Regions from separate parts of the Geobacillus sp. B4113_201601 genome, predicted to be linked through region 2. Evidence: riboswitches for the same ligand, from Rfam matches in the RefSeq annotation. Region 2 holds a riboswitch; each other region holds the start of a gene.

Region 1 (6,178 bases), on a different contig from region 2:
TTTGATGCTTGTTATTGTTTTTGTCGCCATTGTGCCTAAATATAATGTATTGACGTTTATTTTGATCATGAGCGCGTTTTTGTGGACGGGCAAAGCCCGGCTGATCCGCGCCAAAACGCTGGCTGAGCGCGAGTTGGATTATGTCAGCGCGTCAAAAACGCTCGGCACGCCGGATTGGAAAATTATTATTTTCCAAATTTTGCCCAACCTCAGCTCGATCATTATTGTCAATTTGACGTTAAATTTGGCGGGCAACATCGGCATCGAGTCCGGTCTCACGTACCTTGGCTTCGGGCTGCCGGAGAGCACGCCGAGCTTGGGCACGCTCGTCAGTTATGCGACCAATCCGGATGTGCTGCAAAACAAATGGTGGGTTTGGTTGCCTGCATCATTGCTTATTTTAGTAATGATGCTGTGCATAAATTTTATCGGCCAAGCGTTGAAACGTGCGGCTGATGCAAGACAACGACTAGGATAAGGGGGAGAAAATGTGAAGAGAAAATGGTTGGCGACTCTCGCCGCGCTCTTGCTCGTGCTCGCCGGGTGCACGGGCAAATCCGACACAACGAGTGGAAAGGGTAACAACAACGAAAAACCGGCGGCCCAGAAGGAAGACACCAGCAAATTCCCGATGACGGTGAAAAACGACGGGAAAATCATTGACGGCGGCGTGCTGAAATACGGCCTTGTGTCCGACACGCCGTTTGAAGGGACGCTCAATCGAGCATTTTACCAAGGAGAACCCGATGCAGAAGTCATGCAGTTTTTTGACGAAAGTCTCTTCCGAATCAATAGCGACTATGAAATTACGAATGACGGTGCTGCAACGTATGAGCTATCTAAAGATAAAAAGACGATGACGATCCGCATCAAAGACAACGTCAACTGGCATGACGGCCAGCCGGTGACCGCCGAAGACTTGGAGTACGCCTATTTGGTCATTGGCAGTAAAGATTACACCGGCGTCCGCTATGGCGATGCGCTCATCCAAGGCATCGTTGGAATGGAAGAGTATCATAGCGGCAAAGCGAATAAAATTTCTGGCATTAAAGTCATCGACAAAAAGACGTTGACGATTACATGGAAACAGGCCAATCCGTCGGTGTTGACCGGCATTTGGGCCTATCCGCTGCCGAAGCATTACTTGAAAGACATTCCGATCAAAGACTTGGCGAAATCGGATAAAATTCGGAAAAACCCGATCGGCTTCGGACCGTTCAAAGTGAAGAAAATCGTTCCGGGCGAGTCGGTCGAGTTTGTTCGCAATGATGACTATTGGGATGGCAAACCAAAATTGAAGGGTGTCATTTTAAAAGTCGTCAGCCCGAAAGTCATTTTGCAAGCGATGAAAAAAGGGGAAATCGATGTTGCAGAATTCCCAACTGACCAATATGTGAATGCTAAAGGAACAAAAAATATTCAGTTTATCGGCAGAATAGATTTGGCGTACAACTATATCGGCTTTAAACTCGGCCACTGGGATGCGAAAAAGCAAGAAAACGTCATGGACAATCCGAAATTCCAAAACAAAAAACTGCGCCAAGCGATGGCGTACGCCATCAACACCCAAGAGGTGGCCGACCGCCTGTATCATGGCTTACGCTTCCCGGCGAACACGCTCATTCCGCCGTCGTTCCCGGGCTACCATGACAATTCGATCAAAGGGTATACGTACAATCCGGAAAAAGCGAAACAATTGCTGGATGAAGCGGGATATAAAGATGTGGATGGCGATGGCCTCCGCGAAGATCCGAACGGCAAAAAATTCAAGATCAACTTCTTGGCGATGAGCGGCGGGGACATCGCTGAACCGTTGGCCAAGTTTTATATGCAATGCTGGAAAGATGTGGGTCTCGATGTTCAGCTTGTGGACGGACGCTTGGCGGAGTTCAACTCTTTCTATGATATGGTCAAAAAAGATGATCCGAAAGTGGACGTTTACGCAGCCGCGTGGGCGACGGGCACGGACGTCGATCCATACGGATTGTATGGACGGAACGTCATGTTCAACTACTCGCGCTGGGTCAATGAGAAAAACGATGAACTGTTGGAAAAAGGCCATTCGGAGCAGGCGTTTGACAAAGAATATCGCCGGAAAATTTACAGTGAATGGCAACAGCTGATGAACGAAGAAGTTCCGGTCATTCCGACGCTGTATCGCTTCTCCATCCTTGCGGTTAACAACCGCGTCGCCAACTTTACGGTCGATCCGGGCTCGAAACTGACGTGGAAAGATGTCGGCGTCACGTCCGAGCAACCGGAAGTCGAACAATGACGATTGCCGCCTTTGATGATGTATGATAAGATAGAAGACAAATTGCATACGTCTTATCAAGAGTGGGCGAGAGAACGGGCTTGATGACCCCACAGCAACCTGCCGCTGGCAAGGTGCTAACACCCGCAAAGCGATGTCGCTTTGGATGATAAGAACGGCCACCCCCTTTCGCGTCATTCCGAGGCGGAAGGGGGTTTTTGATGATGGGAGGTGAGGGGGCGTGGCGGAACGACTGTCGCTCCGCGCTTGCATGGCGGCGCATGTGGTGGCGGCGACGTTTCCCGTTCACGTCATGCGCTGCGTGCGGACGGAGCTCATCCGGTTCGATCGCTAGGCGGTCGTGCATATCGACTGCGGGGACGGCTATGTCCACCTGTATGGGAAACCCAAGGAACGATGGTTTCCCTCGTGCTGACGAACGATGAGGCGGAGGGATGGAAAGCGGAGGGGGCGTACGCCCTTGATCGCTATCTATGGCAGGGGCTAGGAAAAAATACGTTTTCCACCGTCAATGACCCCGTATTTGCGGGCTGTGTTTTCCATTGAATCGTAGAACGTGAGAGAAAGGAAGAACAGCGGATGGCAGTCAAAAAATTTGAACACGTCGGCATCCAAGTGAAAGATATTGAAACATCGAAAGTATTTTATCAAAACGTCGTCGGCCTCGAGCTGCTCAGCGAGATGATTCATACGAACGGGACGATGAAACTGGCGTTTTTGGGGCTTGACGGCCAAGTCATCGTTGAGCTCATCGAAGGATACAATCCGGATTTGCCGACGGAAGGAAAAGTGCATCACGTCGCATTTACGGTCGAAGGCATTGAACAGGAGAAAGAGCGGCTCGTGTCGCTTGGCGTTCCGCTCGTTTGGGAGGACATTACCGCGCTTCCGAACGGGGCGAAATATTTGTTTTTCCTCGGCCCGGACGGGGAATGGATCGAATTTTACGAACCGGAACGATAAGAAGAATGAAAACAGGCAGCCCGCGATTTTGCATCGATCGGGCTTTGGGCGTCAGAGCGTGGCTGGCGCCTCTTTCTATTTTTTTGCCTTGACCGCACATCGACCGGTGGCATAGAAGGCCGGTGAAAAACCGCTGTCACACACCAATGGGCGGCCTTTTTAATCAGAAAAGTTTCATGGGCAGTGTGATCTGCCCTCCACCGAGGCGTGAAAATCTCGCGTCAGTTCGGCATTTTCACGGAAAGTTCCATGGGCAACGGTTTGCCCTCCACCCAAGGATGAAAATCCGCGTCAGTTCGGCATTTTTATAGAAAATGGGTGGCCATCCGTATTTTTCCCGAAATCACCATCCTTATAGGTCCTGTCAGCTTCGTTTTGTACGGATGGCAGTCCGTGTGTGGGCTGACATGTGGGAATGATTCCTGATGGAGCCACTTCGTTGTTCATGACGGTCATTGTAGCATGGACAGCAACTTTAGGGCAAAAAGTGCGCTTTAGGGTCGAGACTTTTTCAATTGGATGATATACTAAGAATAAAGAGGGGAGGAGATGTCATGGAAGAAACGATCGTTCACGCCATTCAAGACGACTATCCGGAGGAATTCGCTTGGTGCTATGGCTGCGGCCGTTTGAATGAGACGGGCCACCATTTCCGCACCGGATGGCAAGGGGACAAGACGGTGACCGTATACACGCCGCGCCCCGAACATACTGCCATCCCTGGGTTTGTATACGGTGGATTGATCGCCTCGCTCATCGACTGCCACGGTACTGGTTCAGCAGCGCTGGCGCTGCACCGGAAAAACGGCCATGAGCCGGGTAGCGGGGAGACGCCGCCGCGCTTTGTCACCGCTTCGCTGCACGTCGATTTTCTCAAACCGACGCCGCACGGGGTGCCGCTTGTGGCCATCGGCACGGTGACGGAAATTCACCCGAAAAAATGGCAAGTTGACACCGAAGTGTTTGCGAACGGTGAATTATGCGCCCGCGGGCAAGTCGTCGCCGTCGTGATGCCGAAAACGTTTGTCCGCTCTTAACAAGCAACGGAAAGCGCCGAAAAGCCGCTGTTTTTTGACAGCGCTTTCTTCGGCGCTTTGTCACTGGGGGCGGTTAGGAACTGAGCGCCCCCTGCAGTTCGGCTCGCGCTGGCGGGCAAAGCCCATCATCATTCCCCCTGCCCGTTGTGAAGAGCCAAGGCGTCCGGAGTCGTTGTCCGAAATGCCGCTTTCTTTCCAGTAGGTTTTGAGGGGCGGTGATTTAAGGAAACAGGCCGCTTACCGGCCTCGCTTCTTAAATAGAAAAGCCTTGTCGCGTCAGAATCGTCTTTCACACGCTCCCCCCATTGTCCGAAAGAAACAACCGCTTTTCACCAGCCTGTTTGGCCTTCTTTCGGAATCCTGCCCATGACCCGCTCGCACGAATGACCTTCATCGTTTTTCCATGATGATCACGGATGACGTGGCGCTCGCCACCTCTTTGCCGCTTTGCCGCACGGTGGCGGTCACATAAACGACCGTTCGCCCGGGTTTTTCCACTAGCGCCTCGATTTCCGCTTCCCCCGCTTCCAGCGGACGATGAAACGTCGTGTGCAAATTGATCGAAGCGTGCATTTGGTTATCGCGAAGCAAGGTCGTCACCGCATACGCCATCACAATATCCGCAGCTGCGCCGACAAACCCGCCCATAATGACGCCGTTGCCGTTGAGCAGCGATTCGCTTACCTTCCATACTCCTTTCGCATAGCCGTCCCGGGCTTCTGTCAAGCGAACGCCGAGCGTTGTATCGCACGGCGGCGGCGCGCTTTGGCCGGCGATGACGTCATGTAAGTTGACGGTTGATTTCATGCTGTGTCCCCCTTTCTGTTGTCGATCTGTATTCTTTTATTCGCGGGAAAGAGGCGATTTCCTCTTTCTGCCCCTGCAAGAAGGAGAACGGCAAAGCGGCAGCGAAAGAAACAGGTAGCTGATCGTCGAAAGGAGATGGTTCGATGTATCAACAACCCGAGCAAAGTCGCTGGACGGGGAGGGTGGACAGTGTGAGCGATGAACGGGCGTTTCGCCTCCATCAGCGCATCCGCCTGTTGGATTTATCGCAGCCGTTGGCGCCGATGGAACGAGCAGCGGCTCTCATCGGCTTTGCCTGCGACGAGGGCGTGCGCCGCAACCAAGGCCGTCAAGGGGCGAAAGAGGCGCCGGCCGCTGTGAAAGCGGCGTTGGGCCGGCTGCCATGGCATCTTCCGCAAGGCGCGTCCATCTTTGATGCCGGCGATGTCGTTTGCGTGGACGGACAGCTCGAACAAAGCCAAGCCGAACTCGGCAAAGCCGTCGCCCGCCTGCTGCGAAGTGGCGCGGTGCCGGTGGTGATCGGCGGCGGCCATGAGACGGCGTATGGCCATTATTTGGGCGTCCGTGAAGCGCTTGGGCCGAACGCCCGCCTTGGCATCATCAACATTGACGCTCATTTCGATTTGCGGCCGTATGATAACGGGCCGACATCCGGGACGATGTTTCGGCAAATTTTGGATGAGGACAAACAGGTAGGGTATTGCTGCTTAGGCATTCAGAAGCTCGGCAACACGGCGGCGCTGTTTGCGGATGCACAGCGGTACGGATGCGAGTACATGCTGGAAGAACAGCTGACTGCGGGGCCGATGGAGGCAGCGTATGAACAGATCGAACGATTTGCCTCAGCGTATGACGGCGTGATGTTGACCATTTGCATGGATGCGATCAGCGCTGCCGCCGCGCCGGGGGTGAGCGCGCCGTCGCCGTTTGGACTCGCACCATCGCTGGTGCGCGCGCTCATCCGCCGCGTCGTTTCTCATCCGAACACGATCAGCGTCGATCTTTGCGAAGTCAACCCGCTCGTGGATGAAGGCGGAAAAACCGTGGCGCTCGCCGCTGCTTTTTGCTTCGAAATCCTTCTTCATCTCCAATGTTG
Region 2 (6,178 bases):
TCTTTCACATACATATAAAGGATGGCCGAAATCCAGACGCCATTTCCGATTCCTTCAAAAAATGACATGAAGCTAATCGATTTTGCGTGCACATTTCTCCACGTGTATTCCCATCCTAGACGGATCGAAAGGAGAAAGTTCTTTAGGCCTTTGTCTTGGACCGTATTCTTCTTTGTATGTTCTTGTATAGGCAACAGAAACATGAGAATGCTTGAAACGATATAGAACAATAAGGTGATATGGATTAAAAGGAACGGCGATCCCGCACTGACAATCAAACTCCCGATCGGCCATGCGCTAAGTTTGATGAATTGGTCTAACGTGTTTAAAAAACTGTTGGCTTTCAAGATTTCCTCCTTGGAAACTATAAAAGGAACGAGGGAGTTTTTAATCGGATTATTGATCCCGTCTAAAAAAGCGATCAATGATACAAAAACGTAAACGATCGCAATGTGATGTTCCGCACCCCATTGCAAAAACAGCGAGAGAAAAAGCAGCAGAAATGTTTTACACAGTTGTCCGTAGGACAATAACGTTTTTAGTTTATATTTTTCGAAAAATATCGGTGCGACGATTCCACTAATAAATAACGACAATGTAACGAAAAAAGGGACTAAGGCGGCAGCCATGGCTTTCGATGTCAAATGATATAGGCAAGAGACAACGGAAACAATGTAGAACACATCTCCGAAATTCGCGAAAGATTGTCCGATCCAAAGGAAATGAAATGGTTTCTTTTTCATGACCTCAATCCTCTCTTTGATCATCGAAACGATTGGTAATGGAATCGTAAACACGAACCAAAAGCCAGCTCTTCAGTTTTTGATAAAACGAGCTTTTTGTCGCGCCCCTAAGCGAGGAGGCGAAAGAAAGCGGATGGATTTTCAACAATTTCCTAAAGGCGAATGGATATACTGAAGCAATGGAAGCCTCCCCCTTATTCTGTTTAGAGTCCATTTTTATTTCTATGGTGCTGGTTGAGCATCAGCGCTCAATTAGCACCATAGGTATAGAATAATTTTATTTTTTTGATTGTTGTAATTATACATTTTTTGTTAAAATGGCAATTAATACAAATAGAAGGAGGTGTTATTCCATGAATAAAAAGCATGTCGAAAATATTAAACGTTATGTTGAACATTATTTAAAAAGTAATGCACAAATGTCTCTTGTAGTACAACCACTTAGAATGCAAATTCATTTGACAAAGTAGTTTGTTCAATTTATGAAAAAAATGGGGCTAGTTGATCGCTAAAACTCAACTAGCTCCAGGAACATCGCGAAAAGTCCAACCTCGACGGTTACGACCCATGGGAAGGGGAGCGCTCCTTCACCCGTGGGGACATCACCCAAGAGCCTAAAATGACCTCAAAACTGTCGAACTCGGGTGAAAGATGTACTTGACTTTTAGGAACAAACATGATATTGACCCTCCCGGTTGAACAAAATAACAAAAAAATGGAAATTGATCTTTTTGACGTTATGAAAAACGTTTTTTGTCAAGTGTATTTTGTGGTGAAGAGCCATAAATATACCGTGAATAGGGGGAGTAGTATGTCAAGTATAGTTCAGACAGAATCAAAAATCTTTTTACCATTTCTGCATAAATCACACATTATCGAGAATATCGAGATTCTAAAAAATTATGTCGAGCAGGAAAGTGGAAAGAAATTCCCATTAGGTGTCACGTTAAAAGAGAAATATTTTGAAGCCATAAATTATATTCAAGATGTTCCTGTTCCATACTCAAACGAAAAAATACATGTTACATATTTTGATAAAACATTGCAAAATAAATTACTTAGTTTGGGTATGATTGACAAAGAGGATTTGGAAAACGATAAACACATTTATTCACAACAAGAGCAAGAAGTAATTACTGATAGAATTGAAAAAGCATTAAAGTTGATCAAAGTATTGCATAATGATTTGTATGATTTAATTAATACACTTATTGGTACCTTTTTGATTTTAAAAAAAGATTTGTTTGGTGGAGGATCAGTGTCCAATGTTATGGGATTAGTATGGTTAAACCCTCAATCTGATTGGTCAATCATTGAATATGCAGAGGCCATTTATCATGAGTTTATCCACCAAAGTATCTTCTTGGATGATATGATTAACTGTATGTTTCCTAATGCTAATGAATGTGCAAAAGAAGAAGCTCTAGTTACATCAACCATCTTGAAAATCAAAAGGCCTTTAGACAGAGCATATCATGCTGCTGGAGTTTCTATAGGAATTATGCATCTTTATCACTTGTTTAATGATTCTAAAAATTCTGAGAAGTATATGGATGATTTGCGGAAAACAGTTGAAGAAATAGAGGCAAGAACACAATTCTTGGGGGAACAGGGAGTAAAAACTTTAGAAATCATGCGCAAGTTCATTAATCATCCATCTTTTGATGACATTACGTATTCCTTACAGAACTAATGGCCATTGCGACAAATGAAAACACAGAAGCCCATTGCGTTTGATCGAGTCCGGTTGTTTTGAGGTTGTTTGAGGCGAATGAAACGGATCGACGTACAGAAATGCTTAAGGATTCAGTGTCGGAGTCCAAAGCAAAGGAAAGAAATAAAAAACAGCCGGACAGGGAACGGTTCCCTGTCCGGCTGGGTTCTTGTTAAACGAGCGGTCCGCCGAGTTTTTCGATGGACGGATCGATGTGGGCGAATTTTTGGAAGTTGGCGCGGAATTTTTGCGCTAGCTCTTTTGCTTTTTGTTCGTATGCTTGTTTGTCGGCCCATGTGTTTTGCGGCTGCAGGACGTCATCCGGCACGCCCGGGACGCGGGTCGGGATGGCGAGGCCGAAAATCGGATCTTTGACCGTTTCGACGTTGTCGAGCTCCCCTTCGACGGCGGCTTGCACCATCGCCCGGGTGTAGGCGAGCTTCATGCGGCTGCCGACGCCGTACGGCCCCCCTGTCCAGCCGGTGTTGACCAAAAAGACGCGGACGTTGTGTTCGGCGATTTTTTGCCCGAGCATTTCCGCGTACTCAACGGCCGGGCGCGGCAAAAACGGTGCGCCGAAGCACGTTGAGAACGTTGCTTCCGGTTCGGTGACGCCGCGTTCGGTGCCGGCGAGTTTGCTTGTGTAGCCGCTTAAGAAATGGTACATCGCCTGTTCGCGCGTCAGTTTGCTGATCGGCGGCAGGACGCCGAACGCATCGGCCGTCAAGAACACGATCGTGGACGGGTGGCCGGCGACGCTCGGGTCGACGATGTTTTTGATCGCTTGAAGCGGGTAGGCGGCGCGCGTATTTTCCGTCAGCGTGCCGTCATCGTAATCCGGCACCCGCGTCGCGTCGTTGAGAACGACGTTTTCGAGCACGGCGCCAAAGCCGATGGCGTCGAAAATTTGCGGCTCTTTCTCGCGCGATAAGTTGATGCATTTCGCATAGCAGCCGCCTTCGATATTGAAAATGCCGCGGCTCGACCAGCCATGTTCGTCATCGCCGATCAAGCGGCGGTTCGGATCGGTGGAGAGCGTCGTTTTCCCGGTTCCTGACAAGCCGAAGAAGAGGGCGACGTCGCCTTCCTGGCCGACGTTGGCCGAGCAGTGCATCGGCAGGATGCCTTGTTCCGGCAGCAAATAGTTCATCACCGAGAAGATCGATTTTTTCATTTCGCCGGCGTACTCCGTCCCGCCGATTAGGACGACGCGGCGTTCAAAGGAAATGATGATGAACGCTTCCGAGCGCGTGCCGTCCACCGCCGGATCCGCCTTAAAGTTCGGCGCGCAAATGACGGTGAATTGCGGTTCATGCGCGGCGAGCTCTTCGGCGCTCGGCCGGATGAACAGCTGATGGACGAACAAGTTGTGCCAGGCGAATTCATTGACGACTTGAATCGGCAGCCGGGATTTCGGATCGGCGCCGGCAAAGCCTTTAAAGACGAACAGTTCCTCTTGTTTTAACAAATAATCGAGCACTTTGTCGTACAGTTTTTCAAACGTTTCCGGCGCCATCGGCTGGTTGACCGTTCCCCAGTCGACCGTTTGTTTCGTTGACGGCTCTTCGACGATGTATTTGTCTTTCGGCGACCGCCCCGTGTACTTGCCGGTCGTGACGGCGACGGCGCCGGTATGCGTCAGCCGGCCTTCCTTTCGCTGCAGCACTTTTTCAACGAGTTCCGCGACGGACAGTTGGTGGTGGACGTACGGTTTTTGCAGCAAGAGATCGAGTTTATTCGTCATATTGGCAATCCCCATGTTCAAAACCTGCCTTCTTTATTGGAATCACTTTTGAAAATAGTATAACACATTTTTATTAATAGTCCATACTAATTGTGAAGGTTTTTCGGACTTATTTTTCCTCATTTTTTGAACAATAAAAAAATGTTTTGTATGGTTGACTTCCGTTCGTTTGTTGCGATATGATAAGTCATTGAACGGATACTCTTATCCCGAGCCGGCGGAGGGACAGGCCCGATGAAGCCCAGCAACCGTCACAACTGTACATGTGTGAAATGGTGCTAACCTGTGGCAAGGCGCAGTCCTTGAACGATAAGAGTGAAAGGAAGCAATACGATTGCGACGACCTTTCCTCGCCGTGACAGGAAAGGTTTTTTTATATTGCCAAGGGAAATGAGTTCCGTATCTCCAGCAACGATGTCAAGAGGAGGAAATGAGCCGAATGTCAGCCAAACGCCGCTTGTTTACTTCAGAGTCTGTAACCGAAGGACACCCGGACAAAATTTGCGACCAAATTTCCGATGCGATTTTGGATGCCATTTTGGAAAAAGACCCGAACGCCCGCGTTGCTTGTGAAACAAGCGTCACGACCGGGCTGGTGCTCGTGAGCGGGGAAATTACGACGTCGACGTACGTCGATATTCCGCGCATCGTCCGCGATACGGTTCGCGAAATCGGCTATACGCGCGCGAAATACGGATTTGACGCCGACACGTGCGCCGTGCTCACGTCGATTGACGAACAGTCGCCGGACATCGCGATGGGAGTAGATCGGGCGCTTGAGGCGCGCGAAGGTCAGATGACGGATGAGGAAATTGAAGCGATCGGCGCCGGCGACCAAGGGCTTATGTTTGGGTTTGCCTGCAATGAAACGGAAGAGCTGATGCCGCTGCCGATTTCGCTCGCCCATCGTTTGGCGCGCCGCTTGGCGGAAGTGCGCAAAACGGACGTGTTGCCGTATTTGCGTCCCGATGGCAAAACGCAGGTGACGATCGAATACGATGAAAACGGCAAACCGGTGCGCGTCGACACGATCGTCGTTTCTGCGCAACATCATCCGGACATTACTCAAGACCAAATGGAACGTGACATTAAAGAACATGTCATCAAGCCGGTGGTTCCAGCGGAGCTGTTGGATGAGAACACGAACTACTTCATTAACCCGACCGGCCGGTTCGTCATCGGCGGTCCGCAAGGGGATGCCGGGCTGACGGGGCGGAAAATCATCGTTGACACGTACGGTGGCTACGCCCGTCATGGCGGCGGCGCGTTCTCGGGCAAAGACCCGACGAAAGTCGACCGCTCGGCGGCGTATGCGGCCCGTTATGTGGCGAAAAACATCGTCGCGGCCGGGCTCGCCGATAAGTGCGAAGTGCAGCTCGCCTACGCGATCGGCGTCGCCCGTCCGGTCTCGATTTCGATCGATACGTTCGGCACCGGCAAAGTGTCTGAAGACATTTTAATTGAAGTCGTGCGCAACAACTTCGACCTTCGTCCGGCCGGCATCATCAAAATGCTTGACTTGCGCCGTCCGATTTACAAACAAACGGCCGCTTACGGCCATTTCGGGCGCACGGACATCGACTTGCCGTGGGAGCGCACCGACAAAGCTGCCTTGTTGAAAGAACAAGCGCTGGCGTTGGCGAGCAAGCAATAAAGACACAAGAGGGTGGCCTGCAGGCGATAGCCGGCCGCCCTCTTGTTCGTTTTCATGGTTCGCTTGCTTCGAAAAAGAAGTGTGGTCTCGCCAAGAAGGCGCGGCTGGCCTTGATGGCCCATCCGGACTTTGTTCTTCTGGCGGTTCGTGTGCGTCCCGTCGCGCGGCTTGGCGACCGAGCAAGAAGTCGGCTCGTTACGGCCGGTTGGTCCGCTGCTGCTGGAGCGCCTTGTAATATTGTCCTTTTTCGACATATTCGCGGCGAATGCGTTCCATTTCGCGGAAATCGTCCTCGGTTAGCTCGCGCACCACTTTCGCTGGCC
Region 3 (6,178 bases), on a different contig from region 2:
GGGGCAACGGCGACAGGTGGTTTCGTATTGCCCAGTGACGCGGCGGCGCTGTTCTTTGGCGAAGGCGGCCGTTTTGCCGGGAGGCGCGGGGGTGGGTTTACGGCCGAGTGAAGGCGCTCCATGGCGGTTCCGTGCTGAGGGGGAATGGGCGTCAACCGCCGCGCTGTACGCAGTGGTTTCCCCCTCCGTTTTGCGATGACCACGTTGAACGATTGGAGCGCCCTCGGCATCGGTTGGCGGAAAAACGGCAACACGGCGACAGACGGGGCTTTGGTTCACTGTCTTTTCACGCTTTGTGTGATGACCATGTTCACCACTTCCGGGCGCGGCCGGCGTTGGCACTGGCGCAGGGATAGATTTGCGTGATGATCATGTCCATCACTTCCCCCCACGACAACGGAGCTTTCGTTCGCCGCCTTTTAGCGCGCCGAAATCGACGGTTGTTCTTTCACAAACGACAGCGCCTGCTCAATATCGGCGATCAGATCGTTGACATCCTCAAGCCCGACGCTCAGCCGCAGCAAGCCGTCGGTAATGCCGCGCCGCAGCCGCTCTTCCTTCGGCATGGCGGCGTGCGACATTTTCGCCGGGTGCGACAAAATCGATTCGACCGCCCCAAGGCTGACGGCGAACACCGGCAGGCGGACGTGGCGGACGAACGTCCGGACCGCTTCTTCATCGGCCAAGCGGAACGACAGCACGGCGCCAAACCCCGCCGCTTGGCCGCGTTGAATGTCATGGCCTGGATGGTTCGCCAATCCCGGATAATACACCTCTTCCACTTTCGGATGGCGGAGCAAATACTCGGCGATGGCCATGGCCGATGCGGACGACTGTTTCAGCCGAACGTGAAGCGTTTTTAGCCCCCGAAGCACAAGCCACGCGTCTTGGACGCCGAGGACGGCGCCAAAGGCGTTTTGCCATTTGTACAGCTGTTTGCCGAGCTCCTCGTCTTTTACGACCGCCAGTCCGGCGACGACGTCGCTATGGCCGGCTAAAAACTTTGTTGCGCTGTGGAGGACAACGTCGACGCCGAGATCCAACGGCCGCTGCAGCGCCGGGGTCATGAACGTATTATCCAAAAACGTCAAACAGCCGTGCGCTTTCGCCAGCTCGACGACAGCGCGAATGTCGGTCACTTTTAACAGCGGGTTGGACGGGGTTTCCATATAAATGACTTTCGTGTTCGGCCGGATGTTTTCCGCCACCGCCTTGAGATCGGTCATATCGACGAACGTATAGTCAATGCCGAATCGGCTCAGCACTTCGGTGACGATCCGGTACGTGCCGCCGTAGACGTCTTCCGTCACAAGCACATGGTCGCCTTTGGACAGGAGCAACAACGCCGTGGAGATGGCGGCCATGCCCGAGGCGAACGCGAACCCGCGCACACCGCCTTCTAAGGCGGCGATCGTCTCCTCAAGCGCCTCGCGCGTCGGATTGCCAGAGCGGCTGTAGTCGTATTTTCCGAATGAGTCGAAATCAAACTGATGGAACGTGGAGGCGTGTTGGATCGGCACGCTCACCGCCCCGGTTGCGCGGTCGACTTTCCATTCGTTATGGAGCAGTTTTGTCGAAAACGACCATTCCCGTTCCATCGCTCACACCTCTTTCATGTTTTTGAACGCTTGCGCCAAGTCGACGATCAAATCATCGGCGTGTTCAATGCCGACCGAGAAGCGGAGCAGCCGGTTGCAGACGCCGTTTCGGATGCGGATGTCTTCCGGAATGTCCGCGTGCGTCTGTGTCGCCGGATACGTAATAAAGCTTTCAACCCCGCCTAAGCTTTCCGCGAACGTAATAAGGCGCAAGCTTTTTAAAAATCCGTTCACCCACTTTTCATCGGCAATCCGGAACGACAGCATCCCACCTCTTCCTGGATATAAGACGTCGGTCACATCTTCATGTTGGCGCAAAAAGGCGCTGATGCGCTTGGCGTTTTCTTCATGCTGGCGCATCCTTAGCGCCAACGTTTTCATCCCGCGGATCAATAGCCAAGAGTCAAACGGGGACAAGACGGCGCCGATGGCGTTATGGTACTCGGCCAAGCGTTGACAAAGCGCTTCTCCCTTGGCAACGACCAAGCCGGCCAACACATCGTTATGGCCGCCTAAATATTTCGTGGCGCTGTGGATGACGATATCGGCTCCTTGTTCGATCGGGCGCTGGAGCACCGGGGTGTAAAACGTGTTATCCACGATCAACAATAGCCCGTGCCGTTGGGCAAGCTGGGCGACCGCGGAAATATCGGTCTCGTGCATCAGTGGGTTTGTCGGCGTTTCCAAGAAAATCGCCTTCGTTTTTTCGCTGATACACGCTTCCACCGCATCGAGATCGGAAAAATCGACATAATGGAACCGAAGACCGTACTTGCGCCAGCCGCGCTCAAACAGCCGGTACGTGCCGCCGTAAAGGTCGGCCGATACGAGAAACTCATCTCCGCTCTCAAACAAGGCGAGCACCGTCTGAATGGCGGCCATGCCGGAGCTGAACGCATAGCCTTGATCGCCGCCTTCCAGCTTCGCGATCGCCTCCTCAACAATTTTGCGCGTTGGATTGCCGGTGCGGATGTAGTCAAACCCAGTCGACTCTCCGATGCCGGCATGGCGGTAGGCGGTCGAAAAATAGACGGGCGGGTTGACCGTTCCTGTCACGGTTTCGCTCCGGTTGCCGATTTGCGCTAACAACGTCTCCAGTTTCTCCATCTCATCTCTCTCCTTCTGCGAAAAAATTCCTCTTGTCCAACGACCGGCGGCCGCAGCGCCCAAACGCTTCGCTGCTTGTCTCGAAGGCCGGTGAAAAACCGCTGTCACACACCAATTGGAGGCATTTTCATTCAGAAAAGAAAGCTGATTCTTTGAAGTTTCTCTAATTGAGAAATAGGTGGAACTCAGCAGCATTTTGCACTAAATCACTGGCCTTCTCGACAGCCGAGCGCTTCGCTGCCGCCCCGCCTCACAGGTCGGCAAAACGGCCGCCAAAACAAAGGAAAATAAAAAAAGTCTTCCAAGAAGAAGACTTTTCCATATTCATGGCCATGCTTCTTCTTATCTGCCGAATTGAATGCTCAATTCGCTGGATTTAGCACCTGGCCGCCGGGCGGCTGGTTGCTGAAGCTTCATTGGGCCAGTTCCCTCCGCTTCTCTCGATAAGAACAGGATGGGTATTCAATTTTGTTGCAATTTTATTTATTAAGAAATGTAACGCATTCCAGCGGTTTTTGCAAGTCTTTTTTTCGCTGCGCATCACTCGGCAAATTCACAAAAAATTCGAGCCCTTGATTAACATTTTTTGTACAAATATGTTACAATAACAGATGAACTTGCGCTTTCACTGGAGGATGGTCATGACAGCAGGAACGATGCGCGATTACGCGCTATATAGCGGGGAGCTTCAGGAGAAAATCGAACTGCTCGTCTATTTGCCAAGCAATTTTTCCCCGCTTTACAAATATTCTTTACTAATCGCTCAAGACGGCAAAGATTACTTTATGTACGGAAAAATGAAAACGGCTGTCGAAACGTTAATGGCCAACGGCACGATTGACCGCACGATCGTCGTCGGTATTCCGTATCGGAATGTAAACGACCGCTATGAAAAGTATCATCCATCGGGAACGAAGCACGGAGCGTATCTCCGCTTTCTAGCCCATGAACTCGTGCCGTTTTTGGACCGCGAACTGCCGACGTATCAAATGGGCAAAGGCCGGGCGCTCATCGGTGATTCGCTCGGCGGGACCGTATCGTTGACCGCCGGACTGTTGTATCCGCATACATTCGGAAAAATCGCCATGCAGTCCCCCTACATCGACGATTCGCTCTTGGCGCTCATTCGCTCATTCCGCGATCCGTCGCTGCTCGCCATTTACCATTCCGTCGGCTCGGAAGAAACGGCTGTAAAAACGACAGACGGACAAGTGCGCGACTTTGTGACCCCGAATCGAAAGGCGCGAGATTTGTTGGTCGAAAAAGGGTTTGCCTATACGTACCATGAGTTTGTCGGCGGCCATGCGTGGACGCATTGGCAGCCCGATGTGCCTCGGGCGCTATCGACGATTTTGACGCTGTAGCCGTCCAACGATAACCATCTCAAGGAGGGGAATTGAAATGAAATACGGCATTGTCATCTTTCCGTCCAAACGAATTCAAGATTTCGCCAACTCCTACCGGAAGCGGTATGACAGCCATTACGCCCTCATCCCGCCGCACATTACATTGAAATATCCATTTGAGGCGGACGAGGAGAAGTTGAAGGCGATGGCAAAGGAGCTGCATCGCATCGCAGCGAAAACGCCTCCAATTCCGATCAAAGTGACGAAATTCAGCTCGTTTTACCCGACCAGCAACGTCATTTATTTGAAAGTAGAGCCAAACGACGTGCTTGAACGCCTTCATGAGCAGCTGCATAGCGGCTTGTTTTCCGGGCAGCCGGAGTTTGTGTTCGTGCCGCACATTACGATCGGCCGGGACTTGCCGAGTGGCGAATATGCGGATGTATACAGCCAGCTGAAGCTGCAAGACGTCCATTTCGAGGAAACGGTCGATCGCTTCCATCTCCTTTATCAGCTGGACAACGGGTCGTGGACCGTCTACGAGACGTTTATCGTCGGAGGAAAGGAAACGGTGTAGCTGATGAACATCGCCATTGGAACGAGCAAAAACCGGCCCCTTTATGAAGACGCGTTGCGCGTCCGCCGCCTTGTCTTCATCGAGGAACAGCACGTGCCGGAGGAAGAAGAAATCGATCAGTTTGAAGATGACGCCTTTCATCTCGTTTTATATGATGGTGACATCCCGGTCGGTGCCGGACGTCTTCGTTTCATCGACGAAGGGGTCGGCAAAATCGAACGCATTTGCGTCTTGCCTTCCTACCGGGGGCGAGGAGCCGGCCGCATGGTCATGGAAGCCATCGAGCAGCTGGCGAAATCAAAAGGGGCGAAAAAAGTGAAGCTGAACGCGCAAACGCACGCGGAACCGTTTTACCAACAGCTCGGCTATACAACCGTGTCCGATGTATTTCTAGATGCCGGCATTCCGCACGTCGCCATGGTCAAGCCGCTCGAATAGCGAACGAAAGGGAGCTTGCACGCGCAGAGCTCCCTTTCGCTTATTTTTTGTTATTCAACATATTGGCAATCGTATTCAAATCGATTTGCTTGCCGTTATGGACGATCGTTTTCACAATTTGATCTTCAAGTTCCTTTGGCACTTTCCGATTGGCGATTTGCGCCACCCGTTTCACGACTTGACGAACCGTTTTTTCATCGCTGAAGTTGGCGTTTTGCAGCGAGTTGGCGAGCTCAAAAATCTCTTTCATATTGACGCCCGTTTTCTTTTCGATGTTTTTGAAAAACTGCTGATCCATAGTTCCTCCCCCTTCTTCCTGCTATATCGTATGACAACGCTCCTTCGGCGTGCACGTGACCGAAAGAAAACACGAGCCGCTCCGTGGCGCCGAAACGGCCCGTATCGACTGCGCGCGTCTGTTAAGCGACAAATGCCGCGCCGACAATGATCAGCAAGATGAACAACACAACAATCAACACAAAGCCACCGCCATAGCCAAAACCGCCATAGCCGTAGCCGTAATACGGAAAGCCGTAACCGCAGAAGCCCATTCGGATGCACCTCCTTCTCCGTTTACTGTATCGTATTCATGAGCGCACGCCAGCGTATGGGCGCAACCGCCATTTTGTCAACCAAATCGGCGGAACAGCTCGGCAAATTCCCGCTCCTTCTTAGTAAACCATCGCTCAATGTAGTCCAAGTTGCCTTGCACCTTTTGGAGAAACCCGTTGTTCAGCTTTTCGATTTCTTGCAGCTGTTTGGTAAAATCGCTCCCCCATTGTTCAAACAGGCGGATGAACGTTTCATGTCCTTCTTTGCGCGAGGCGACCCAGCCTTCCAACGCTTTTTCCAGTTCTTTGCTCACGATGTTTCCCCCTTTTCTTTCTGAGGCTGGTGAAAAACAACAGCTTCGCTCGACCTGTCGGAAATTACAAGGAATAAAATGATGGCGTTGCAAGGTTTTTTAATTTGATAAACAATGTTGGACAGCAGTATTTCCCCTTAAATCACCGGCCTCTTCTGTTGTATGCCAAATAGGGGGAAGTGGTGAAGGCGTTGCGGTTCTTTTTTGGCCGTTTTTGATCGTTTCCGACAGCAGCCCCATTTCAATT

Evidence for each region. A riboswitch is a leader RNA that binds a small molecule or an ion and turns the genes downstream of it on or off. The one in region 2 is predicted to bind S-adenosylmethionine.
Region 1: linked by a shared signal. The riboswitch ahead of B4113_RS04015 (VOC family protein) and the one ahead of metK (methionine adenosyltransferase) in region 2 are both predicted to bind S-adenosylmethionine.
Region 3: linked by a shared signal. The riboswitch ahead of B4113_RS15565 (methionine biosynthesis PLP-dependent protein) and the one ahead of metK (methionine adenosyltransferase) in region 2 are both predicted to bind S-adenosylmethionine.

What each region holds. Positions count from the first base shown of each region.
Region 1 covers NZ_LQYX01000029.1:13,122-19,299, forward strand. The annotation lists gene B4113_RS04000 (ABC transporter permease) at 1-478, shown strand, start outside; gene opp4A (oligopeptide ABC transporter substrate-binding protein) at 491-2,275, shown strand; SAM riboswitch class I at 2,326-2,430, shown strand; gene B4113_RS04015 (VOC family protein) at 2,855-3,238, shown strand; gene B4113_RS04020 (PaaI family thioesterase) at 3,793-4,275, shown strand; gene B4113_RS04025 (PaaI family thioesterase) at 4,666-5,082, opposite strand; gene hutG (formimidoylglutamase) at 5,226-6,178, shown strand, end outside.
Region 2 covers NZ_LQYX01000074.1:785-6,962, forward strand. The annotation lists gene B4113_RS08780 (MFS transporter) at 1-743, opposite strand, end outside; gene B4113_RS20495 (HEXXH motif-containing putative peptide modification protein) at 1,555-2,436, shown strand; gene pckA (phosphoenolpyruvate carboxykinase (ATP)) at 2,630-4,216, opposite strand; SAM riboswitch class I at 4,403-4,517, shown strand; gene metK (methionine adenosyltransferase) at 4,641-5,855, shown strand; gene B4113_RS08800 (gamma carbonic anhydrase family protein) at 6,051-6,178, opposite strand, start outside.
Region 3 covers NZ_LQYX01000111.1:62,652-68,829, reverse strand. The annotation lists gene metC (cystathionine beta-lyase) at 420-1,598, opposite strand; gene B4113_RS15565 (methionine biosynthesis PLP-dependent protein) at 1,602-2,705, opposite strand; SAM riboswitch class I at 3,045-3,155, opposite strand; gene B4113_RS15560 (esterase family protein) at 3,341-4,069, shown strand; gene B4113_RS15555 (YjcG family protein) at 4,107-4,628, shown strand; gene B4113_RS15550 (GNAT family N-acetyltransferase) at 4,632-5,066, shown strand; gene B4113_RS15545 (stage VI sporulation protein F) at 5,107-5,364, opposite strand; gene B4113_RS19155 (YjcZ family sporulation protein) at 5,486-5,617, opposite strand; gene B4113_RS15540 (hypothetical protein) at 5,695-5,931, opposite strand.